4 regions of the Arthrobacter sp. UYCu712 genome follow, and region 3 is predicted to be linked to each of the others. Evidence: riboswitches for the same ligand, from Rfam matches in the RefSeq annotation. Region 3 holds a riboswitch; each other region holds the start of a gene.
What was found. A riboswitch is a leader RNA that binds a small molecule or an ion and turns the genes downstream of it on or off. The one in region 3 is predicted to bind S-adenosylmethionine.
Positions count from the first base shown of each region.

Region 1: it holds a riboswitch for S-adenosylmethionine, as region 3 does, so the genes downstream of both, ABIB51_RS14315 (DUF1737 domain-containing protein) here and ABIB51_RS14980 (bifunctional o-acetylhomoserine/o-acetylserine sulfhydrylase) in region 3, are expected to answer to the same signal.
Region 2: it holds a riboswitch for S-adenosylmethionine, as region 3 does, so the genes downstream of both, ABIB51_RS08690 (aminotransferase class V-fold PLP-dependent enzyme) here and ABIB51_RS14980 (bifunctional o-acetylhomoserine/o-acetylserine sulfhydrylase) in region 3, are expected to answer to the same signal.
Region 4: it holds a riboswitch for S-adenosylmethionine, as region 3 does, so the genes downstream of both, ABIB51_RS02000 (methionine ABC transporter ATP-binding protein) here and ABIB51_RS14980 (bifunctional o-acetylhomoserine/o-acetylserine sulfhydrylase) in region 3, are expected to answer to the same signal.

Region 1 covers NZ_JBEPOZ010000014.1:35,352-41,247, reverse strand. Annotated here, with positions in the region: gene ABIB51_RS14335 (UDP-N-acetylglucosamine 1-carboxyvinyltransferase) at 1-661, shown strand, start outside; gene ABIB51_RS14330 (glutamate--cysteine ligase) at 745-1,935, shown strand; gene ABIB51_RS14325 (O-succinylhomoserine sulfhydrylase) at 2,132-3,340, opposite strand; gene ABIB51_RS14320 (rhodanese-like domain-containing protein) at 3,341-3,760, opposite strand; gene ABIB51_RS14315 (DUF1737 domain-containing protein) at 3,757-4,089, opposite strand; SAM riboswitch class IV at 4,103-4,218, opposite strand; gene ABIB51_RS14310 (ATP-grasp domain-containing protein) at 4,502-5,434, shown strand; gene ABIB51_RS14305 (glycosyltransferase family 2 protein) at 5,421-5,896, shown strand, end outside.
Region 2 covers NZ_JBEPOZ010000006.1:188,275-194,170, forward strand. Annotated here, with positions in the region: gene aroA (3-phosphoshikimate 1-carboxyvinyltransferase) at 1-374, shown strand, start outside; gene rsgA (ribosome small subunit-dependent GTPase A) at 358-1,473, shown strand; gene hisN (histidinol-phosphatase) at 1,564-2,376, shown strand; SAM riboswitch class IV at 2,537-2,650, shown strand; gene ABIB51_RS08690 (aminotransferase class V-fold PLP-dependent enzyme) at 2,686-4,119, shown strand; gene ABIB51_RS08695 (class I SAM-dependent methyltransferase) at 4,205-4,963, shown strand; gene ABIB51_RS08700 (Nramp family divalent metal transporter) at 5,139-5,896, shown strand, end outside.
Region 3 covers NZ_JBEPOZ010000015.1:75,900-81,795, forward strand. Annotated here, with positions in the region: gene hutI (imidazolonepropionase) at 1-388, shown strand, start outside; gene ABIB51_RS14960 (TetR family transcriptional regulator) at 456-1,097, shown strand; gene ABIB51_RS14965 (histidine phosphatase family protein) at 1,146-1,826, opposite strand; gene ABIB51_RS14970 (CPBP family intramembrane glutamic endopeptidase) at 1,925-2,692, shown strand; gene ABIB51_RS14975 (VOC family protein) at 2,820-3,458, opposite strand; SAM riboswitch class IV at 3,652-3,767, shown strand; gene ABIB51_RS14980 (bifunctional o-acetylhomoserine/o-acetylserine sulfhydrylase) at 3,827-5,143, shown strand; SAM riboswitch class IV at 5,261-5,376, shown strand; gene metX (homoserine O-acetyltransferase MetX) at 5,388-5,896, shown strand, end outside.
Region 4 covers NZ_JBEPOZ010000002.1:7,999-13,894, forward strand. Annotated here, with positions in the region: gene ABIB51_RS01990 (LLM class flavin-dependent oxidoreductase) at 1-696, opposite strand, end outside; gene ABIB51_RS01995 (methionine ABC transporter permease) at 748-1,413, opposite strand; gene ABIB51_RS02000 (methionine ABC transporter ATP-binding protein) at 1,406-2,215, opposite strand; SAM riboswitch class I at 2,353-2,442, opposite strand; gene ABIB51_RS02005 (CoA-binding protein) at 2,536-2,961, opposite strand; gene acs (acetate--CoA ligase) at 3,265-5,472, shown strand; gene sfnG (dimethylsulfone monooxygenase SfnG) at 5,482-5,896, shown strand, end outside.

The DNA.
Region 1 (5,896 bases), on a different contig from region 3:
GAAAATCACCGGCCGCCCGTCCGTGGACGTCGACATTGAATACTTCCCGTCCGAGGATCCGATCGAGGCGATGAGCCTCATCACTGCCGGCATCGTGACGAACTCCGAAGTCACCATCCGCCGTGTCCCCATCGAGTTCATGGAAATCGAACTCGCCACGCTCGAACAGATGGGCCAGCGGCTCGACGTGTCCGGCGAGTATCTTGCCCGCAACGGCCGCACCCGGCTGGTGGATGTCACCACCAAGCCCTCGGAATTACTGGCGCCGGAAGACAAGATCCACCCGATGCCCTTCCCCGGGCTCAACATCGATAACCTGCCGTTTTTCGCGGTCATTGCCGCCAACGCCCACGGCCAGACCATGATCCACGACTGGGTCTACGAGAACCGGGCGATCTACCTGACCGAACTGAACAAGCTCGGCGCCCAGGTGCAGCTGCTCGACCCGCACCGGATCTACGTCAACGGCCCCACCAAGTGGCGTGCGGCGGAAGTCGGCTGCCCGCCCGCGCTCCGGCCGGCCGCGTGCCTCCTGCTGGCCATGCTCGCAGCGCGGGGAGTCTCGGAACTGCGCAACATCTATGTGATCGAGCGTGGCTACGAGGACCTTGCCGAACGGCTCAACACCATCGGCGCGAAGATCGAGTACTTCCAAGACTGAATCCACTGGATCCACAGGACCCTTCGATTCCTCCGGCCGGCTGACCCCGCGCGTTTCAGCGGATCCTGACGCACAATAGAATCATGCGCACCTTCGGCGTGGAGGAAGAACTGCTGATAGTGGACCCGGAAACGGGGATGCCGCTTGCCCTGGCCGACGTCATGTTGCCCGGCCTGGTGCCGCCAACGCAGGACGCCGGCCGGGTGGTCGCGGCGCAGGCTCCAGTCCACGAGGACGCCGGGTTCAGCTTCGAGCTCAAGCTGGAACAGATTGAAACCCAGACCCTGCCGTGCCTGGATTACCCCCGGCTGCTCCAGCAGGTCAGGCAGAGCCGGGTCCGTGCAGACCGCGCCGCCCGGGCGCACGGCGGCCGCGTCGCGGCCCTGGCCACTTCGCCCCGGGGTTCCGCGACCCACACGACGCCGACGCAGCGTTACGTGACCATGCAGGAACGCTTCGGGCTCACCGTCCGCAACCAGCTGACCTGCGGCTTCCACGTCCACACCTTTGTGGAGTCGCCGGAGGAGGGGGTGGCGGCGATGGACCGGATCCGGGACAAGCTGGCCGTGCTGATTGCCCTCAGCGCCAATTCCCCGTACTGGAACGGCGCGGAAACCGGGTTTGAAAGCTACCGCACGCAGGCGTGGAACCGGTGGCCGGGCTCGGGCCCCACCATGATCTTCGGCAGCCTGCCCGTGTACCGGCGGGTGGTGACCCGGCTGGTGGAAAGCGGCGTGCTGATGGACGAGGGGATGATCTATTTCGACGCCCGGTTGTGCCGGCACCATCCCACAGTGGAGGTCCGGGTCGCCGACGTCTGCCTGCGGGCCGAGGACGCGGCGCTGATCGCCGTGCTGGTGCGGGCCCTCGTCGAATCCGCCTGCCGGGAATGGTACGACGGCGTCGAGCCCGCCCCGGTGCCCACGCTGCTGCTGCGGATGGCCGCCTGGCAGGCCAGCAATTGCGGGTTGCGCGGCCAGCTGCTGGACTTCGGGACCTTCACGCCGGCGCCGGCAGCGGACGTTGTCCACGCTTTCGTGGATTACCTGGCCCCGGTCCTGGCGGAGCAGGGGGAGCTTGAGCTGGCCCGCGAGGGCATCACAAGGGTCCTGGCGGAGGGGACGGGGTCGCAGCTGCAGCGCAGGCCGCACCGGCAGGGCGGACTCATTGCGGTCGTGGACCGGGCAGTCCACGAGACCCTGCGCGGGGCGGACGCGGACGCCGGGGATCCCGGGGACGAGGCGCCGACCCTGGGCCGCGTGCGCGAGGCCTGAACGGGAAACCCGGGGTATGGCGCCGCGAGATGACAGTTCGACATTCCGCCACACACCAAATCAAAGAACTCAGCGCGGGCATTCAAGGAAAACACCTTGCCCATCAAACGCTCCATCTTTCAGAGCGTTGCAACGACCATATGACTTTGCCGCGGCAACACTGCCGTTAACTGTAATCTCGCGGCCGGACGAAGCCCTAGACCTGCTTGAGCGCCTGGCCGAGGTCGCGGATGAGGTCGTCGAGGTCCTCCAGGCCCACGGAGAGCCGCACCACGCCGTCACTGAGCCCGATCGCCGCGCGTCCGTCCGGCCCCATGGCGCGGTGGGTCGTCGTGGCCGGGTGGGTGATGAGGGACTTCGCATCGCCCAGGTTGTTGGAGATGTCGATGATCCGCAGCGCGTCCAGCAGCGCGAATGCGGCCTCCTTGGCGGAGCGCCCGGGGGAGGGGGAAAGCTCGAGCGTGAGCACCGTGCCGCCGGCCTTCATCTGCCTGGCCGCCAGCTCGTATTGCGGATGCGATTTCAGCAGCGGGTACTTCACCCAGTTCACCGCGGGCTGCCCCTCGAGCCACCCGGCCAGCCGCAGGGCCGACGCCGATGAATGGTTCACGCGCAGCGCCATGGTCTCGAGGCCCTTGGTCAGCACCCACGCATTGAAGGCGGAGAGCGCCGGTCCGGTGTGGCGCATGAGCTGCTTGACCGGGCCGTCGATGAATTCCTTGGTGCCCAGGATCGCGCCGCCGAGGACTCGGCCCTGGCCGTCGATGTGTTTCGTGCCGGAGTACACAACAACATCCGCGCCGAGGTCCCCGCACCGCTGCAGCAGGGGAGTGGCGAAGACGTTGTCGACCACAACGGTGGCGCCCGCGGCATGGGCCAGGTCGCTGACAGCGGCGATGTCCACAATCTCCTGCATCGGGTTCGACGGCGACTCGAAGAAGACCGCCGTCGTCGGCTCCGACAAGGCCACCCTCCATTGCTCCAGGTCCGGCCCGTCGACGAAGACGGTTTCCACGCCCCAGCGCGGCAGGATTTCGTTGAGGATGACGAAGCAGGAGCCGAACAGCGAGCGGGCGGCGACCACCCGGTCGCCGGCTGCCAACAGGGCGCCGAGGGCGGTGAACACCGCGGACATGCCGGACGCCGTGGCAAAGCACGCCTCGGTGCCCTCAAGAAGGCGGAGGCGTTCCTGGAAAGTGGCCACCGAGGGGTTGCCGTAGCGGGAATAGACGAAGCGCTCGTCCTCCCCGGTGAAGGCACGCTCGGCGGCGGCGGCGGATTCGTAGACGAAGCCGGAGTTGAGGAAGATCGGCTCGGTGGTTTCCTGGAAGCCCGTGCGGTCCAGCCCGCCGCGGACAGCCTGGGTTTCCGGGCTCCAGCCGGCGGCGTCGGGGTTGAAAGTCACTTAGTTCTTTCCGAGGTTGGTGGGCAGGCCACGGTTCTTCCAGCCGTTAACGCTCCGTTCGCCGAACTTGTCCGGCTCGCCCTCGAAACCCTCAAGGACGTTGTAGGACGTGTAGCCGGCCTCGGTGGCGGCGATTGCGGCGGCGATGGACCGGGCACCCGAACGGCAGAGGAAGACCAGCTCGGTGCCGGTATCCTCCGGTGCCTGCTGCTTGAGTTGCTCAACGAACTGCGAGTTGGGGATGCCGCCGGCCAGGTTCCACTGGATGAACAGCGGATCATTCCGCTTGTTGCCCGCGGATGCGGTGTCCGGGATGCCAATGTGGGCCCATTCGCCCTCGGTGCGGACATCGACCAGGATGGCGCCCGCCTCGAGTTTGGCCCAGGCTTCCTGCGGGCTCAGGTCTCCGGCGTAGCTCATGCGTTGCCCTCGATGGTCTCTTCAAAGCCGAAGCCGTCAATTTCCAGGCCTTCCACCGCGTCGGCGACCGCGGCATCGGCGCTGGCGATCGCTGCCGGCAGCACCACGGCCTGGGCAACGATGACGCTGCTGCCGTTGAAGCTGGCGGAGGGGCTCCCGTGCAGGACGTAGCCCCCTGCCAGGGCCGTCGAAACCCGCTCGCAGAAGGAACGGTCGTCGGGGCCGGTGAACAGGCGGTAGGCCAGCCGTTCCTCAATGGCCGCGCCCGGGCGGGCGGGGGACGGCGCGGGTGCTGTGCTTGGGACAGCGGGGGCGGATGCGTCAGGCACGACGGGACTCCTTCTTTCACGCTTGCAGCTCGAATGGGTCGATATGCCGAGTATTCACCTGAGGCACCCCGCCGCGAAAGGGAGGGTTGCCGACCGGCCAGTCAGGGCTTGGCGCCGGTTCTCGTTACTCCCGAAAAACGTAACACCTGCGACGCCCGCGCGCACCGCGCCGCCGTCATGTTCCGTAACCGGCTTCCGGTCCCGGTCCCGGGCATACGTATTACTTGTCCCGTCCGGATCCGCGCCCGGACAGTTTCGAGTAGGGCCCACTCGGGTCTTCTGATAGGTCGCTCGCCTTTACTGGAGGCAGGCTTCCGCCGGAGGTCCTGGAGTGCCAAGCCGCCGCAGATTGAGGGTGCCGGGCAGAAATGCCAAGGCCTGCCCGCCGCCTCGGAACTGAAACGGAGAAACCGTGAAACCCCGCGTCCTGATCACCAGTGTCGGCAGCCCTGCCGGCACCGCCCTCGCCGCCCAGCTGCGGTCCCGGGGCGTTCCGTTCATGGGCGCCGATGTCCGGGAACTGCCGGACGGATCGGGCGTCAGCGGGGTCAGGGTGCCGCCGGCCGCTGATCCTGAGATGATGCCTGTGCTGCGCCGGATCGTCGCCCGGGAGGGCGTTAACCTGGTGATTCCGGCCGGCAGCGATGAGCTGATGCAGGTCTCCGCGGCACGTGCCGGGTTCGGACGGGACGTCCGTGTGATCGTGGGCGATCCCGGCCCCGTCGCTCTCGCCAACGACCGGCTCTTCACGGCGTGGCACCTGCGCTCTGCCGGAATTCCGGTCCCCCGCTTCGGCGTTCCCGGGGACTTCGTCGACGCCGGTGCCGCGATGGCTGCGCTGGACGGACCGGTGGTGGTCAAGTCCCGGTCCTACCGCGGCGGCTGCGATGTGATCGTCATCGACGGGACCGAGGACATCGACTGGGGTGAATTGCCTGACGGGCAGATTGTGCAGGAATATATTCCCGGATTGGAATATTCCCCGATGGTCTACGGGACACCGGCGCACAATGCGGCATCCCCATTCGCCGTTGTGGTGGAAAAGGCCCGGATCGAAGGCTGCGGGGCGGTGACCCGGCGGGTCCTGGCCGGTGAGGCCATGGACGTGGGCGACGTGGCGACAGCCGCCGTCCGTTCACTGGGCCTGATCGGTCCCGTTCACCTGGATGTCCGCCGCAGGGCCGACGGAACCCCGGTGGTGCTGGGCGTGGACGCCCGCTTCGGCGCCTTCAGCGACGTGGCGCCCGAACTGCTCGACGCCGTCCTGGACGCCTTCAACCTGCCGTCCTTCAACCCGGCGTCGTTCCGGCAGGGAACCGGGGCGTACGCCAGTGTCCTGGTTTGACCCCGCTGCCCCGGGCGCCCTGATCCTCCTGCTCCTCCTCGGCGCGCCGAGCCTGCTGTTCGGCCTCGTTCAGCTGATCGCGCTGCCCCTGGCCGTGCGGTTCGAGGTCCGTGCCGCCCGCCGTCGCCGGCGCGGAGTCCCGACACTGTGGGATCAATGGCCCAGCGTCTCCATTGTCGTCCCGGTCCGCAATGAGTCCGGCGCCATCGGGAACTGCCTTCGGTCCATCGAACTCACCGGCTACGCCCGGTATGAGGTGATCCTCGTCGACGACGGGTCCACGGACAACACGGCCCAACTCGCGGCGGGCCTTGCCGCTGCGGACCCGCGGATCAAGGTCCTGGGCCAAGCCGCCGCAGGAAAGGGCGCCGCCCTGAACCTGGGTGCCCGCCATGCCACCGGCGACGTCGTTATGGTTGCCGGCGCGGGCGGGATCTTCTCCCGGGACGCCATCGACCGGAT
Region 2 (5,896 bases), on a different contig from region 3:
TCGCCACGGGACCGTCGCGCCTCAGCGGCATCGCCCACCTCCGGGGACACGAAACGGACCGGCTGGCCGCACTCGTGGCCGAGATCAACCGCCTGGGCGGCGACGCCGAGGAAACCAGTGACGGCCTGATCATCCGGCCCGCTGCGCTCCATGCCGGCGTCGTCCACAGCTATGCGGACCACCGCATGGCCACGGCAGGGGCCATCCTGGGCCTTGCAGTGCCTGGCATCGAGGTCGAGGACATCGCGGCCACGGCCAAGACCATGCCGGATTTCCCCCTGCTGTGGGAAGCGATGCTGGCCCAAGGCAGCACCGGAGAAACCGCCGCGGCCCCCGCAGACACAAAGGACGCCACCCGTGGCCCGCAGCACTGACTCCTGGGACGAATCGGATGTCCGGATCCGGCCCAACAAAAAGGGCACACGGCCGCGCACCAAGGACCGTCCCAGCTATGACGACGCCGTCACCGGCCGGATCATCACCGTCGACCGCGGACGCTACACCGCCGTAGTAGGCGAGGGCACCGGGGAGGAACGCAAGATCATCGCCGCCCGCGCCCGGGAACTGCGCCGCAACCCCGTGGTGGCCGGCGACTTCGTCTCGCTCGTCGGCGACGTCACCGGCGAACCGGACACCCTTGCCCGGCTCGTGAAGATCCAGGACCGCAACACACTCCTGCGGCGCAGCGCCGACGACACCGATCCGATCGAGCGCGCCGTCGTCGCGAACGCGGACCAGCTCGTGATCGTGGTGGCTGCCGCCAACCCGGAGCCGCGGACCGGGTTCATCGACCGCGCCCTCGTGGCCGCCTACGACGCCGGCATCGCTCCCCTGCTCCTCGTCACGAAAGCCGACGTCAAGGATCCCGCCGAGCTGCTCTCCAACTACCAGCACCTGGATTTCCCGGTCATCATCAGCAAAACGGCGGACTCGGCCGCCTCCGGCATCGACGCCCGCTCGGACGACGGGCTGTCCGCCCGGCTGGACAAGGACGCGGTGTCACAGCTGCGCGACTACCTCGACGGCAAGGTCACGGTCATGCTCGGCCACTCCGGCGTCGGCAAGTCCACCATGGTCAACGCCCTCACCGGCGCCGAGCGCGCCACCGGCGGCGTCAACGCGGTCACCGGCCGCGGCCGGCACACCTCGTCCTCGGCACTGGCGCTCAAGGTCAACGATGCGCCCGCCGGCAGCTGGATCATCGACACCCCGGGCATCCGGTCCTTCGGCCTGGCCCACGTGGATCCGGACCGGATCCTGCGTTCCTTCCCGGACCTGGAACCCGGCACGGACAACTGCGAACGGGGCTGCAAGCACGACACGAGCGCCGTCAACTGCGGCGTCGATGCCTGGGTCGCGGCAGGCCACGCGGGACCGTCCGGCCCGGCCCGGCTCACGTCGCTGCGCCGCCTCCTCGGCACGGACCCGCGGATGGAAGCGCAGGACGTCAAGGAACTCGGCACCGTTTCGTAGGCCCGGCGCGGTGCACGCCGGGGCCGCCCCGCGGTGTCCCGGGGCCGTGGCCTCCCGGCGGGCGGCCCGCTTTGGCGGTAGTTTGGAACCATGAGTCAACCCGCTTCGAGCTACAACGATGACCTGCGCCTTGCCCATGTACTGGCAGATTCCGTCGATTCCCAGACCATGAGCCGCTTCAAGGCGCTCGATCTTCGGATCGAAACGAAGCCTGACCTGACGCCGGTCACCGACGCCGACAAGTCCGCCGAGGAAGCGATCCGCGGCCAGCTGTCCCGCTCCCGCCCACGCGACGCCGTCCTCGGCGAGGAATTCGGCAGCTCCGGCCACGGGTCGCGGCGCTGGATCATCGACCCGATCGACGGGACCAAGAACTTCGTCCGCGGCGTCCCCGTCTGGGCCACCCTGATCGCCCTCGTCGACGAGGGAGAGCCCGTCGTCGGCGTCGTCAGCGCCCCGGCCCTGGGCAAGCGCTGGTGGGCGGCCAAGGGCGCCGGCGCCTACATGGGACGCTCGCTCGCCGCCGCGACCCGGCTGCGGGTCTCCAACGTGTCCCAGCTTTCGGACGCCTCGCTGTCCTACTCGAGCCTGGGCGGCTGGAAGGAACGCGGAAACCTTGACGAGTTCCTCGGCCTGACGGAGGAGGTCTGGCGGACCCGCGCCTACGGCGACTTCTGGTCCTACTGCCTCGTGGCGGAGGGCGCCGTCGACATCGCCTGCGAACCCGAACTGAACCTCTACGACATGGCGGCCCTGGTCCCGATCGTCACCGAAGCCGGCGGCCGTTTCACGTCCCTCGAAGGCGAGGACGGGCCCTTCGGCGGCAACGCCCTCGCCACCAACTCGATCCTGCACTCCGAGGTCCTCAAGCGCCTCAACCCGGGACTGGACGACCTGCTCTAAGCAGCCTTCGCACGAATTAATGACGCCGGCGGCCCCCAGATTCGGGGCCGCCGGCGTCTTTTCTTCGCCCAATCCGGCCTTTCCCGGCGGCGCGTAACATTACGCTTCATATTGGCCCCCGCCTTTTCCGCGGCAGCAGGGATGTCCTAGGCTCGAAGCAGGTCACGAGTGCCAGCGCTAAACCCCGGTTTGCTGGCCGGCAACCCTCCATTCGCGGTGGGGTGCCCCGGGTGACGACCTGGCCGGTCCTGACTGGACCCGGCAAGCGCGGATCCCCGGTGCGTGGGGTCCTTTTTCAAGCGAGGTCCCATGACGACTGCCACCATTCCCGCCACCCACTCCCCGTCCGCGACGGCGCTGCCCGACCGTTTCGCCGTCGCCGGCCGGCCGTTCGCCGCCGTCACCGGCGCGGAGATCCAGGCCCCGCTGATCCAGGGCGGACACGTCCGCTACGCGAACCTGGACTACGGAGCGTCCGCGCCCGCCCTGTCCGTGGTGTCGGCCTACCTGAACGAGATCCTGCCGTTCTACGCGAGCGTCCACCGCGGCGCCGGGTACGCCTCCCAGATCAGCACCTCCGTCTACGAAAACGCCCGCGACATTGTGCGCGAGTTTGTCGGCGGACGCCCGGACGACTCGGTGATCTTCACCCGCAACACCACCGATTCGCTGAACCTGCTGGCCGGCTGCCTGCCCGTCGCGGACGGCCGCCACACCGGCGAGGTCCTCTACCTCGACATCGAGCACCACGCCAACCTGCTGCCGTGGCAGTCCGTACCGCACCGCAGCGTCGTCGCCGCTCCCACCCTGGCGGAGACCCTCGGGAAGCTCCGCGAACAGCTCGCGCTCGGCGGCGTCAGCCTCCTGGCCGTCACCGGCGCCTCGAACGTCACGGGCGAGATCCTGCCGGTCCGCGCCCTCGCCGCCCTCGCCCACGAATACGGCGCCCGGATCGTCGTCGACGCCGCGCAGCTTGCCCCGCACCGGCGCATCAACGTGGCCGCGGACGGCATCGACTACCTCGCTTTCTCGGGCCACAAGCTCTACGCACCGTTCGGGTCCGGCGTGCTGGTGGGCCGCCCGGACTGGCTCGACGCCGGAACCCCGCACCTCGCCGGCGGCGGAGCGGTCAGCGACGCCAGGCTCGACACGGTCAGCTGGACCACCGGTCCGGCCCGGCACGAGGGCGGCTCCCCCAATGTCCTGGGTGCCGCCACGCTGGCCCGGGCCACCCAGGTGATAGCGGCCCTTGACCGGACGCGGTGGCACGCCCACGAGGACGCCATCCGGTCCTTCCTGGTTGAGGGACTCCGCCGGATCGACGGCGTGACCGTGCACCAGATCTTCTCGGACACGGACCCCGAAGACCACGGGCAGGGCGCCGGCACGATCGGCGTCGTCAATTTCTCCGTGGAAGGCTACGACGCCGGCCTGGTGGCCGCGTATCTTTCCGCCGAACACGGCATCGGCCTGCGCGACGGCCGGTTCTGCGCCCATCCGCTGCTCAAGCGGCTCGGCCTCCCGTCCGGTTCGCTGCGGGCCAGCTTCGGTCTCGGCTCACGGCTCGAAGACGCGCAGCGGCTGCTCGCCGGGATCCAGGAACTGCGGCAGGCCGGCCTCGGCTGGGACTACGTGGTGGATGCCGGCCGCTGGGTGCCGTCCAACGACACCCGCAGCTACCCGCACTGGGCGCCGAACACCCCCGGCACCGCCGGCGCCGCGCCGTGCACCGTGGTGGAGTAGGCGCCCGAACCACTGGCGCGTGCGCAGCGGTCGCGTGCGGTAAATTCGGAAGGTACCCATCAGACCTGCCCGAAGGAGATCGCACGTGGCACGCGGCGGCCCCAAACTTCACCACGAACGCCGGCAGGAGCTCGGGCAGAGCTTCCAGGACGGTGGAGCCCACTACGAGCGGGTCCGCCCGGGATACCCCGGCGAATCGGCCGACTGGCTGATCCCCGCCGGCGCGCGGGACGCGGCGGACATCGGCGCCGGAACGGGAAAATTCACGGCCCTGCTGGTCGAACGCGGGCTGCACACCGTCGCCGTCGACCCTTCCTCCGACATGCTGGCACAGCTGCGGCAGGCACTGCCCGGAGTGGCCGCCGTCGAGGGCACCGCCGAAGACACCGGGCTGGCTCCGGAGGCCTTCGACCTCGTCACGGTCGCCCAGGCCTGGCACTGGTGCGATCCGCTCCGTGCCAGCACCGAGATCGCCAGGATCCTCCGCCCCGGCGGCGTGCTGGGGCTGATCTGGAACCAGATGGACACCTCCGTCCCGTGGGTGCACCGGCTCTCCCGGATCATGCACGCCGGCGATGTCCACAAGCCGCACTTCAAACCGCCGCTGGGACCGGAGTTCACGGGCCTCGAAAGCCACCTGACCCGCTGGGATGATGCCATGCGCACCGTGGACATCATCGACCTGGCAAAATCCCGCAGCTACTACCTGGCCGCCGGCGAGGCGACCCGGGCCAAGGTGCTGGCCAACCTCGCCTGGTACCTGAACGACCACCTCGGCCACGGCCCCGGCGACGTCCTTGCGTTCCCCTACCTGACCCAGACCTGGCGGGCCGTCCGGACCTGACGCAGGCGGCTCCCGGCCTCATCCCGGCCGCATTGCAGTCGACGCCCGCCGGGGCTTATTGTTTCGGTATGCCTAACATTGAGCTGCAGGCACTCGAAACTTTGGGACCGGTCCGCACCATCCTCCGGTACCAACCGCCGCGTCAACGTTGACGCCCCGAACCTTGGGAGCCGCAGTGCTGGAAGTAACCGGGCACCAGCCCCCGCCGCCGGGAGCACCGGCCCGGCGGAAGCCTGGTGCGCGCAGGGCACTCCTCGGACTGCTGGGCCCCGCCTTCGTGGCCTCCATTGCCTACGTCGACCCGGGAAATGTCGCCGCCAACCTCACGGCCGGGGCACAGTACGGCTACCTCCTGGTCTGGGTCCTCGTCGCCGCCAACGTCATGGCCGTGCTGGTCCAGTACCAGTCCGCGAAGCTGGGCATCGTGACCGGCAAAAGCCTGCCGGAGATTCTTGGCGAGCGGCTCAAGCCGTTCTGGCGGCGCGCCTTCTGGGTCCAGGCCGAAATCGTGGCCGCGGCCACCGACCTCGCGGAAGTCGTGGGCGGGGCGATCGCCCTGTACCTGCTCTTCGGGCTGCCCCTGCCCCTCGGCGCACTGATCGTCGGCGGCGTGTCGATGGGGCTGCTGGCGGTCCAGGCCAGAAACCGGCAGCGGCCCTTCGAATTCGTGATCATCTTCCTGCTGGGCATCATCGCCATCGGATTCCTGGCCGGCCTCTTCATCAACCCGCCCAGCCCCGGCGGCGTCCTTGCCGGGCTGGTGCCGGGCTTCCAGGGTCCGGACACGGTCCTGCTGGCTGCCAGCATGCTGGGCGCCACCGTGATGCCGCACGCCATCTACGTCCATTCCGCGCTCTCCCGGGACCGGCACCGGCCGAATCCGCACGTGCATGTTCCGGCGCCGGCCATGGCCCGCCTCGTCAAGGCCACCCG
Region 3 (5,896 bases):
CTGCCTGCCGGCCTGCGACCTCTCCACCCGACAGCCGCTGGCTCCGGGCCGGGAACTGCTCGACGCCGGGGTGGAGCTGGCACTGGCCTCCAACTGCAACCCGGGGACCTCCTACACGAGCTCCATGGCGTTCTGCGTCACCACCGCGGTGCTGCAGATGCACCTGAGCGTCCACGAGGCCGTACGTGCCGCGACGTACGGCGGTGCGCTCGCGCTCGGCCGGGAGTCAGGGAACGACGCCGACGGCGAACGCGCCGTCGGCTCGATCGCCGTCGGGCACCGCGCCGACCTGCACCTCCTCAACGCGCCCTCCGCCACGCACCTGGCCTACCGGCCCGGCATGCCGCTCACCCACGCCGTCTGGCGGGCAGGCGTCCGCGCCCGCTGACGGGCATCCGGCCCGGTTCCCCGCAGTGTCGGCGCGAGCGCCCTGCACTGGTGCATATGCTGGAACCATGGCAACTTCCGAACCATCCCTCCGCGAACGCAACCGGCAGGAGGCGTGGACCGCGATCCATGAGGCCGCGTCCGCCGCTGCCCTGGAGGGCGGGCTGGCCGCGGCCACCGTCGACGTGATCGTTACGCGCGCCGGGGTTTCGCGGCGCACGTTCTTCAACTACTTCCACACCAAGGAAGACGCCATCCTGGGCCTCCGGGAACCCGTCCTGGCCGACGACGCCGTCGCAGCCTTCCGGGCCGCCGGCCGCGAAGTGGTCGGCGACGCCGTGCACTTGATGGCGGCAGTCATGCGGACGGCGGGACCGGCCGGCATGGCCGATCAGCGGCCGCGCACCGTCCTGCAACGTGTCCCGGAACTCCTGACCCGCCTCAAGCAGCACGTCACCGACGTGCAGCAGCTCGTGGAGCCGCTGATCGCCGAGCGGCTGCGCAGCCGACCGGGGGAGAACGGCGAACCGGGCGAGGGCGGCGTGGAGTCGGCGGCCCTGCAGGAACGCGTCACGATCGTGAAAATGCTCGCGGGCTCCATCCTGCAGTACGCCTACGCCACGGAGCTGGCCGCCGTCGTCGCCGGCGATTCCGCCGCCATCGATCGGGCCATCGACGCCTTCAGGACGGTCAGCAGAACCGCCCTGTGACTGAGGCGCACACGGCCGGACCGGCACGTGTGAAGCAGGCGGACCGGCCTAGAAGAACATCGGCGGGGCGTCCAGGACGGTCTCGTCGACGCGCCGTGGCTCCCACTGGCTGAAGGGCTTGTCCAGCTCATACTTGCCGCGGTCGGTCCGCAGCAGCGTGCGGACCTCGGCGTTGTCCGGGTTGTTCAGTGACTCGAAGTACTCCACGGACCAGTGGAACCAGCGCATGCAGAACAGCCTCATCGTGAGTCCGTGCGTCACGAACAGGGCGTTCGGGGCATAGGTGGGCTTGGACCAGTGCCGGTGCAGCGTCTCCATGAACGAGGAGATCCTGTCGTACACATCCGAGCCCGACTCGCCCTCCCGGAAACGGTAGAAGAAGTGGCCGTAGGCGTTCCGGAGTTCCTTCTGGTCCTCGATTTCGCCGGCAATCTGGAAGTTCGCCCAGTCCTGCTCCCGCAGCCGGGGCTCCTCGATGACCCGTTCGGTCAAGGGACCAAGGTTGAGTGCCTCGAGGGTCTGGTAGGCCCGGAGGTAGGGGGAGACGTAGACGCAGACCTGGCGGCCGTCCAGGAGGCGCCTGACCTGCTCGCCTGCGGCCCGGGCCTGCTCCAGGCCCAGCTCCGTCAGCGGAATGCGGTAGTCCGGCACCCGGTTGTAAATGGAGGTGTCGGCGTTGGCCGCGGACTGGCCGTGCCGGATCATGATGATTTTCCCGGGCGCACTCATAAATCCCAAGCATAGGGCCGCCCGGCGGTTCCTCAGCTTCGGAGCCCCGTCGGGGGCCGGAGCAGGCAACTGCCAGCAACTGCGGGCAAGATAGGAGCATGTTGGTTCCTTCCCGCCGCCGGCTGCGGATAGAAATGTGGATTGTCCTGGGTCTGTCCCTCGGGCAGTCGGCCGTGTACTCCGTGGTGCAGCTCCTGGACAAGATGACCAGGGCACCGCTGGCCGAGGGCACGTCCACCCTGAACCAATCGCAAAGCAGCCGCGAGTACTTCGACCTCACCTACCAGCTGCTGGACATCTTCTTCGCCCTGGTACCGGTGGCGCTGGTGATCTATTTCCTCACCGAACACCGTCCCGCGGGCGCGCACGGCGACACGGCGTTCGGCAAGATCGGCTTCAATTTCGCCCGGCCCGGCAAGGACCTGCTGCAGGGCCTGGGCCTGGCGGCGCTCATCGGGATTCCCTCGCTGGGCCTCTACGCCGCCGGCCGGGCGCTGGGGATCACGACGGCGATCATCCCGAGTGCGCTGGACTCGTACTGGTGGACGGTGCCTGTGCTGATCCTCTCCGCTATCCGGCACGGGATCGTGGAGGAAGTGATCGTGGTGGGCTACCTGCTGGACCGGCTCGGCAAGCTCGGCTGGAGCGTGCCCCTGGCAATCTTTGCCAGCTCCATGCTGCGCGGCAGCTACCACCTGTACCAGGGCTTCGGGCCGTTCATCGGCAATGCGGTCATGGGTGTGGTGTTCGCGCTGGTCTACACCCGGACCCGCAGGGTGATGCCGCTGGTCATTGCCCACGCACTGCTGGACATCGTGGCGTTCGTCGGCTTCAGCCTGTTCGGCAAGGCCATCGGCCTGGGCTGAGCGCGGACCGGCCACAGCGGACCGGTCCCTCAGCGGACCGGCCCTTTAATAGAATTCGGCCGCCATCGGTGGGTGACGTCATTGGCACCCGCTGATGGCGGCCGAAGTGTTAGGGCGGTGTAGGACCTTAGATGATGACGGCTCCGGAAGTCGTCTCGAAGGTGACGGACAGGATGCCGGGCGTGCCGTGCGGGGCAAGCCAATTGACGGCGACATCTTCCAGCGGCTTCTCCACCGGTTCGCCCAGCCACTCCGTGACGCGGTCCGCCGAGCCGGCGATGGTCAGCGCCGTCATCTTGACGTCGCTCGGGTAGGCGTTGGACGGGTGAAGTTCCGGATCGCCCTCCCACTTGAGCATGTACGGAACCTGGGGATCGGCGATGAGCCCCAGGATGCCGATCTGCTTCCAGACAAGCTCGCGGCCGTCCGGGAACTTCCGGTTGCCGTTGACGGCGGCGCGGCCCAGCCGCTCCTCGAACGGTGCCAGGTCGTCCACCTCGACGCACCAGCCCATCCAGCCGCCGCCCGCTTCGGAGCGGGCGCGTACGGCCTGGCCGAACGGAGCCTTGTCCGAGGCCGGGTGGTTCAGGACCTCGACGACTTCGAGGTATTTGTGTCCCGCGAGGGGGATGATCATGTTGCGGGTCCCGAAACGGGGATGCACTCCGCCCTTAACGGCATCGACGCCGAGGGCAGTTGCAATACGTTCGGTGGTGGCTGCCAAGCCATCTCGTTCACAGGCGTAAGAGACGTGATCCATGCGCATGCCATCATCTTGGCACTTTGTGATGGAGCTCTCAGCTTAGGTAAACCTAACCGAGATGGGATGTCATTTAATGGTGGCCGTGACGCCATGGCGGGGACCGCGATCCGGGCTCCCGGCCGGAATCCCGCAGCGCGGGCTTCATGTTCGTCACAAAGCTATCCAAGGCCCGGACGGCGTTCCTACACTGAAGCCAGGTCATGAGTGCCAGCACACAGCCCCGGCTTGCTGGCCGGCAACCCTCGTATCGCGGTGGGGTGCCCCGGGTGAAGACCTGGCCGTCCGGCGCCCGCCGGAGGGCAAGCGCGGCGCCTGTCCCGTCCGAGCCCAGCGGCCCGGCGGCCTGTGCCCGGTCCTTGAGGAGCATTCCGATGTCCAACGCCTGGTCCTTTGAAACCCGCCAGATCCACGCCGGCCAGGAGCCGGACAGCGCCACCGGCGCGCGTGCCCTTCCCATCTACCAGACGACGTCGTTCGTCTTCCCGAGCGCCGAAAGCGCCGCCAACCGCTTTGCGCTCGCCGAACTCGCACCGATCTACACCCGGATCGGCAACCCCACCCAGGACGCGGTGGAGCAGCGGGTGGCGAGCCTGGAAGGCGGACTCGGGGCCCTGCTGCTCAGTTCCGGCCAGGCCGCCGAGACCTTTGCGGTCCTCAACATCGCCGAGGCCGGCGACCACGTGGTGGCCAGCCCCAGCCTGTACGGCGGCACCTACAACCTGCTGGCCCACACGCTGAAGAAGTTCGGCATCTCCGTGACGTTCGTGGAGGACCCGGACAACCTGGAGCAGTGGCGCGACGCCGTCCGGCCCAACACCAAACTGTTCTTCGGCGAAGTGGTCTCCAACCCCCGCCAGGACGTCCTCGACATCGAGGGCATCTCCCGAGTGGCGCACGAGGCCGGTGTGCCCCTGATCGTCGACAACACACTCTCCACCCCGTACCTGATCCGGCCGATCGAGTGGGGCGCGGACATCGTGGTCCACTCCGCCACCAAGTACCTTGGCGGGCACGGCGCCGCGATCGCCGGTGTGATTGTCGACTCCGGCAACTTCGACTTCGGCAAGGACCCGGCACGGTTCCCCGGCTTCAACACCCCGGACCCCACCTACAACGGGCTCGTCTACGCCCGGGACCTCGGCGCGGACGGCGCCCTCGGCGCGAACCTTTCCTACATCCTCAAGGCCCGCGTCCAGCTCCTGCGCGACCTCGGCTCCGCGGTGTCCCCGTTCAACGCCTTCCTCATCGCCCAGGGCATCGAGACCCTGAGCCTGCGGGTCGAGCGCCATGTATCCAACGCCACCCGGGTGGCCGAATGGCTCGAAGCCCGGGCCGACGTCGAATCGGTGGCCTACGCCGGGCTGCCGTCCAGCCCCTGGTACGAGCGCGGCCGCAAGTACGGGCCCAAGGGCACGGGCGCCGTCGTGGCCTTCAACCTCGCCGGGGGAGCGGAGGCCGGCAAGCGCTTCGTGGACGCCCTTGAACTGCACTCGCACGTGGCCAACATCGGCGACGTGCGCTCGCTGGTCATCCACCCGGCGTCGACCACCCACAGCCAGCTCTCCCCGGAACAGCAGACGGTGGCCGGCGTCAACCCGGGACTCGTGCGGCTGTCGGTGGGCCTGGAGCACATTGACGACATCATCGCCGACCTCGAGGCAGGCTTCCGGGCGGCCAAGGGCGCCTGAATCCGCCGGTTTCCGGTGCCCCTGCCGTGTGCAGGGGCACACCGGCGGCCACGCCCGGAGTCACACAGCCGTCACAATTTTCGCCACAACGGCGCCTCCTTTCGTAAACTCAAGGCAGGTCATGAGTGCCAGTGACAGCCCCGGCTTGCTGGCCGGCAACCCTCCTTTTGCGGCGGGGTGCCCCGGGTGAAGACCTGGCCTGCCGGTCTGCCGACGGCGGGCAAGCGCGAAGTTAGGTCCTCAGATGACGATTGCCGCCACCCGCACGGGTGTACCCGGAAGTAAAACCGCCGAAACGCCGGCCGCCGGCCCCGCCGCCGCGGAACCCGACACCGCCTCCGGCCGGACCGTTCCCGACGGAACCGTCCGGCACCTCCGGATCGGTGACCTCGACCTCGAGTCCGGAGCCCGGCTGCCCGCTGCCACGCTCGGCTATGAGACGTGGGGGACGCTCAACGCGGACCGTTCCAATGCGGTCCTGATCGAACATGCGCTCACCGGCGACACCCACGTCACCCGCGGTGCCAGCGAGGAGCCCGGCTGGTGGGAGCAACTGGCCGGCCCCGGCGCCCCGGTGGACACGGACAAATACTTCGTTGTCTCCATCAACATCCTCGGCGGCTGCTACGGCTCCACCGGACCCTCGACGCCGGCTCCGGACGGGGCACCGTGGGGCTCCCGTTTCCCGCTGGTCACCTTGCGGGACACCACAGCAGCCGAGGCACGGCTGGCCGACGCCCTTGGCATCCGCAG
Region 4 (5,896 bases), on a different contig from region 3:
GGTGCGCTGCGGCGAAGGCGCCGCGAGGTGCGGACCGTCGATCGAATACCGGGGCCCGCGATGGTAGATCTTGCTGACTTTCTCCGGGTCGGCGTGGACTCCGGTCTCCTTGTCCCGGAGCAGCGCGTCGTCCTCCCACGAGCCTTCCCACAACTTATAGGCGGCCTCGACGTATTCGTCCGCCCAGTCGTAGCGTTCGTCGTGCTTGGTGAGCTCGGTGGCGTTGAAGTTCCGGTGCGCGTTTTCCAGCACGCTGGTGACGATGTTCCAGGCCACCCGTCCGTTGCTGATGTGGTCCAGGGTGGACATCTGCCGGGCAAACTGGAAGGGGTGGCTTTGAATCACCGACGACGTCGCGGCCAGTCCGATGTCCCGCGTTCCGGTGGCGAGCGCGGACAGCAGGATGAGGGGATCGTTGGACGGCACCTGCAGGCCCTTTTTCAGCAGCGATGCCCACCCGCCGTCGTAGTCGCCGTAGAGACCGACGACGTCGGCGAAGAAGATCGCATCAAACTTGGCGTCTTCGAGCTGGCGGGCCAGGTCGATCCAGAGCTGGAGTTCGTTGAACCGGTGCTGCTGCGCTTCCGGGCGCCGCCACTGGCCGCCCATGATGTGGCTGGACGTGTTCATCACGAAGGCGCTGATGAGAAGGCGGGGGCGGGGTCCGTTGAAGCGGGTACTGGCTGTTGAAGTCATGGGGGTGCTTTCCGCTGTGGGAGGTGTGATGGGCCGGGGTGCTGCGGGCGGTCAGAGCCGCTTGTCCAGGCGTCGGGCGAGGCGGGAGCCGCCCAGCTGGACGATGGTGACCAGCAGGATCATCAGGACAATGGCCGTGATCATGAGCGGCGTCTCGTAGCGGTAGTAGCCGTACCGGATGGCAAAGTCGCCGATTCCGCCGCCGCCCACCAGGCCGGCCATCGCCGAGTAGGAGATGAAGCTGACGGTCATAATCGTGATGGAGCTGACGAGTCCGGGCTTCGCCTCCACGATCAGGACATCCCGGACGATCTGGGACCGGCTGGCTCCCATGGACCGTGCCGCCTCGACCACGCCGCCGCCCAGTTGGCTGAGGTTCTGTTCCACAAAGCGGGCAAAGTACGGGATGGCGTTGAGGGCCAGCGGGACAATGACGGCGGCCGTGCCGATGGTGGTGCCGACAATGAACCTGGTCACCGGAATGATCGCGATCAGCAGGATCAGGAACGGGAACGAGCGGACCAGGTTGACCAACCCGTCCAGGACGCGGTGCAGCTTCGGTTTGTGCTTCAGCCCGTTGGGACCGATCGTGTAGAGCAGCACACCCAGGGGCGTGCCGAGGAGCACCGCCAGCGGGATGGCCACCAGCAGCATGGTGAGGGTCTGCCCCATGGCGACGCCGATTTCGGGCAGGACTTCCAGGATGCGGTCAAACATTGATCAGGCCCTCCGAAGTGGCTGTGGTGTGGGCGCCCTTCCCGGAGCGGTCCAGCTGGATCTCATCGGAGATCAGGTAACGGCCGATCGACGTCGCCGGGTGGAAGCCGTGGCGCTGGAGTTCGGTGAGATCGAACTGCTCCACCACCCGGCCCTCTTCCATGACCGCAACGTTGTCGGCAATGGCCTTGATGACGTTCATCTCGTGGGTGACCACCACGATGGTGATGCCGAATTCGGCGTTGACGTCGGCCAGGTACTGCAGGACGGATGCTGTCGTCCGGGGGTCGACGGCGGACGTCGGCTCGTCGCAGAGCAGCACCTTGGGCCCGGTGGCGAGGGCGCGGGCGATCGCCACACGCTGTTTCTGGCCGCCTGAGAGCTTGGCCGGATACGTTGTGGCCTTGTCGGCGAGGTCCACGATTTCCAGGGTTTCGGCTGCCCGCCGGCGGCGTTCTGCCTTGCCCACGCCGGCGAACTTCAGCGACAACTCCACATTTTCCTGGGCCGTGAGGTTGTTGAGCAGATTGAAGTGCTGGAAAACCATCCCGATGTCGTGCCGCTTGGTCCGGAGCTCGGCGTCGGACAGGGTCACGAGGTCGACGCCGTCCACCAGGACGCGTCCCGACGTCGGGCGCTCGAGGAGGTTGATGTTCCGCAGCAGGGTGGACTTCCCGGCCCCGGAGAACCCGATGATGCCCTGGATGGTGCCCCGCCTGATATGCAGGCTGACATCATCCACGGCCGTGAATCGGCCGCCGGACGAATCGAATGTCGTACTGACGTTCTGGATGTCGATCACAGGTCATCACCTGCTCGGGGCCGCGCCGCGACCGCTGTCTGCGTGTTCATGGTTTCCTCCGGGATCGCCCGAGGAAGGCCCTGAGCCCCGGCTCCGGGCTGCGCTTAGCGAAGCCCCGAGCCTAAGAACACATCGGTTCTCCATCGGTCCTGGCGGTAGCACCGTCCTCAAAGAGGGGGTTGCTGCGGCGTCACGGAGCCAGATCTCTCAGCCGCTCGGGATGGTTACGACTCCATCTGACACGGCTGGGCAGCGGATACGGAAAAAGCCGGTCACATTTTGTAACCGGCTTTCCTGATCCTGTAGCTTCTCGACTGCTGCTAGCTGTCCACGCGCCAGCCTTCGCGGGCGGGGCACGCGTTCACGACAACGTCCAGTCCGGCCGCCTTGGCGCGCTCCACTGCGGCATCGTCGAAGACGCCCAGCTGCAGCCAGACGGCTTTCGCGCCGACCGCTATGGCCTGGTCGATGACGGCCCCCACCCTGTGCGAGTTGACGAAGCAGTCCACGACGTCGATCGGGTGCTTCTCCGCGGGGATCTCGGCCAGCGAGCGGTACCCCTTCTCGCCGTGGACGTCGTCCCCGGGCAGGTTGACCGGGACAATCTGCATGCCCAGGCGGTCCCGGACGAAGAGGGAGACGTCGTAGGCCGAGCGCCACTCGTTGGTGGTGAGTCCGACGATCGCCCACAGGCCCTTGGTTCGCATGAGCCGGTCAATGACTGCCGGATCGTTTACATGAGTCATGCATCAAGCCTACTCCTGCGGAGTTTCGGCATAATCTCCGAACAAATGAATGAAACATCGGCATCCGGTGCCGCAATGAACGAATATTACAGCGCGGAAGACCCGGATTTTGCGGATTCGTGCATCTCGGGTCTAGTTGGTACTGACCATCCCGAGCGGCCGAGAGACCTGGATCGATGAAGCCGCAGCAACCCCCGGTGACGTGAGACGACCATTCCCACGGAACTGTTCCTCTCTCTTTCGATGAATTCGAGGGAACTGGAGGAACCAGGGTGCTACTGCCAGGACCGATGGAGTGCCACAATGACCCCTGAGAATTCTTCCGCCCTGCCCACCTTTGCCCGGACTCCGTCCGAGGCATCCCCACAAACCACTTCGGACGCGACGGCGAACGAAGCAGGGCTGCGTGACGCGCCCGGCTCCTCTCGCGGCTCTTCGGGATGGTCCCTGACAGAGCCCACGGACGGCGCAGTGCACGGCGTCCCCACCGGCGGACCGGCGCGTCACCGCAGCACCACCCCCGCGGCCGCAGGCGCAGGCGCGGGCGCGGGCGCAGACCCAGCCGCAGGCGCAGACCCAGGCACAGACACAGTTGCGTTCTGGGAAGAACAGGCCCTCCGCCTGGACTGGGCGGAGGTGCCCACGGGCCATTCGTACGGCGGCAAGCCCTGGCACACCGCGCACCGGCGCGTGCCGGCCGACCTTGAAGCCGGCACCGGCCCGGACATCACGTGGTTCGAAGGCGGCAAGCTCAACGTGGCCCACAACTGCGTGGACCGCCATGTCGACGCCGGCCGGGGCGAGAAAGTGGCCCTCCACTTCGAAGGTGAACCCGGCGACCGCCGCTCCATCACGTACGCCGAACTCCAGCGCGAGGTGTCCAAGGCCGCCAATGCCCTGCTGGCCCTCGGCATCACCAAGGGCGACCGCGTGGTCATCTACCTCCCGGTCATCCCCGAAACCGTCATCATCACGCTGGCTGTTGCCCGCATCGGCGCCATCCACTCGCTGGTCTTCGGCGGTTTCTCCGCCGAGGCACTCAAGTTCCGGGTCGAGGACACCGGCGCGAAGCTGCTCGTCACCACCGACGGCCAGTTCCGCCGCGGCACCGCCGTGCCGGTCAAGGACAACGCGGACGCAGCCGTGTCCGGAGACAACTTCATCGAACACGTCCTGGTGGTCAACAGGACCACTCCGGCGGACGAGCTCGAGACCGCGCCCATGACCGAAGGCCGCGACGTGTGGTGGCACGACGCCGTCGGGCAGGCCTCCGGCCTCCACACCCCCGAGGCGTTCGACGCCGAGACGCCGCTGTTCATCATGTACACCTCCGGCACCACCGGCAAGCCCAAGGGCCTGGTGCACACCTCCGGCGGCTACCTGACGCAGGCATCGTGGAGCTTCGAGCACCTCTTCAGCCACCCGGACCCGAACCTCCGGGACCAGGACGTGCACTGGTGCACCGCTGACCTGGCCTGGGTCACTGCCCACACCTACGAGATCTACGGCCCGCTCTCGAACGGCGTCACGCAGGTGATCTTCGAGGGCACTCCGAACACCCCGCATCCGGGCCGGCATTTCGAAATCATCGAACGCTACGGGGTCACGCAGTATTACACGGCCCCCACGCTGGTCCGGTCCCTCATGGGCTGGTTCCCGGACGGGGTCCCGGACACCTACGACCTCTCCTCCATCAGGATGCTCGGCACCGTCGGCGAAGCCGTCAACCCCGAAGCCTGGCGCTGGCTGCGGAACAACGTCGGCGCCGGCACGGCCCCCGTGGTGGACACCTGGTGGCAGTCCGAGACAGGCGCCACCATCCTCTCCCCCGCGCCGACGGACACCGAGTTCAAACCCGGTTGCGCGGCCCGGCCGCTGCCCGGCGTCAGCACCCGCATCGTGGACGACGCCGGCAACACAGTTCCGCCCGGCGTGCAGGGCTTCATCGTGGTGGACTCCCCCGGCCCCGCGATCGCCCGCACCGTGTGGGGGAACCCGCGCCGCTACTTCGATTCGTACTGGCGCAAATACGCCGGGCAGGGCTGGTTCCTCGCCGGCGACGGCGCCAAGTACGATGCCGACGGCGACATCTGGATCCTCGGGCGGGTGGATGACACCCTCAACGTCTCCGGACACCTGCTCTCCACGATCGAGATCGAGTCGGCGCTCGTGTCGCACCCCGACGTCGTGGAGGCCGGCGTCTGCCCTGTCACCGATGCCAAAACGGGGCACGCAGTCGTCGCGTTTGTCGTACTCAAGCGGACCGCCGGCGCCGACGGAATCCAGGACCGGCTCAAGGCGCACGTCGCGAAGGAGATCGGCCCGATCGCGAAGCCGCGGGACGTCGTCGTCGTACCCGATGTGCCGAAGACCCGCAGCGGCAAGATCATGCGCAGGCTGCTCACCCAGTTGTTCGAAGGAACAGCGCTCGGGGACACCACCTCGCTCCAGAACGAACCATCCATCGCGGACATCCAGGATGTCCTGCGGAACCGTTACGCCCGGAAGTGAAGGAACACCATGACTGAGATCAGCAACATCGCCCGTCTTGCCGACCCCCTGAAGTTCGCGTACTGGGTGCCGAACGTTTCCGGTGGCCTGGTGGTCTCCACCATCGAACAGCGCACCGGCTGGGACTTCGACTACAACAAGAAACTCGCCCGGATCGCGGAGAACTCCGGCTTCGAATACGCCCTGACCCAGACCCGCTACGCCGCCTCCTACGGGGCGGACAAGCAACACGAGGCCACCTCGTTCAGCCTGGCGCTGCTGGCCGCCACCGAGCGGCTCAAGGTGATCTCCGCCGTCCATCCCGGCATGTGGCACCCCGGCGTGCTGGCGAAGTTCATCATCACGGCAGACCACATCTCCAACGGCCGCGCCGCCGTGAACATCGTCTCCGGCTGGCTCAAGGACGAGTTCACCAATTTCGGCC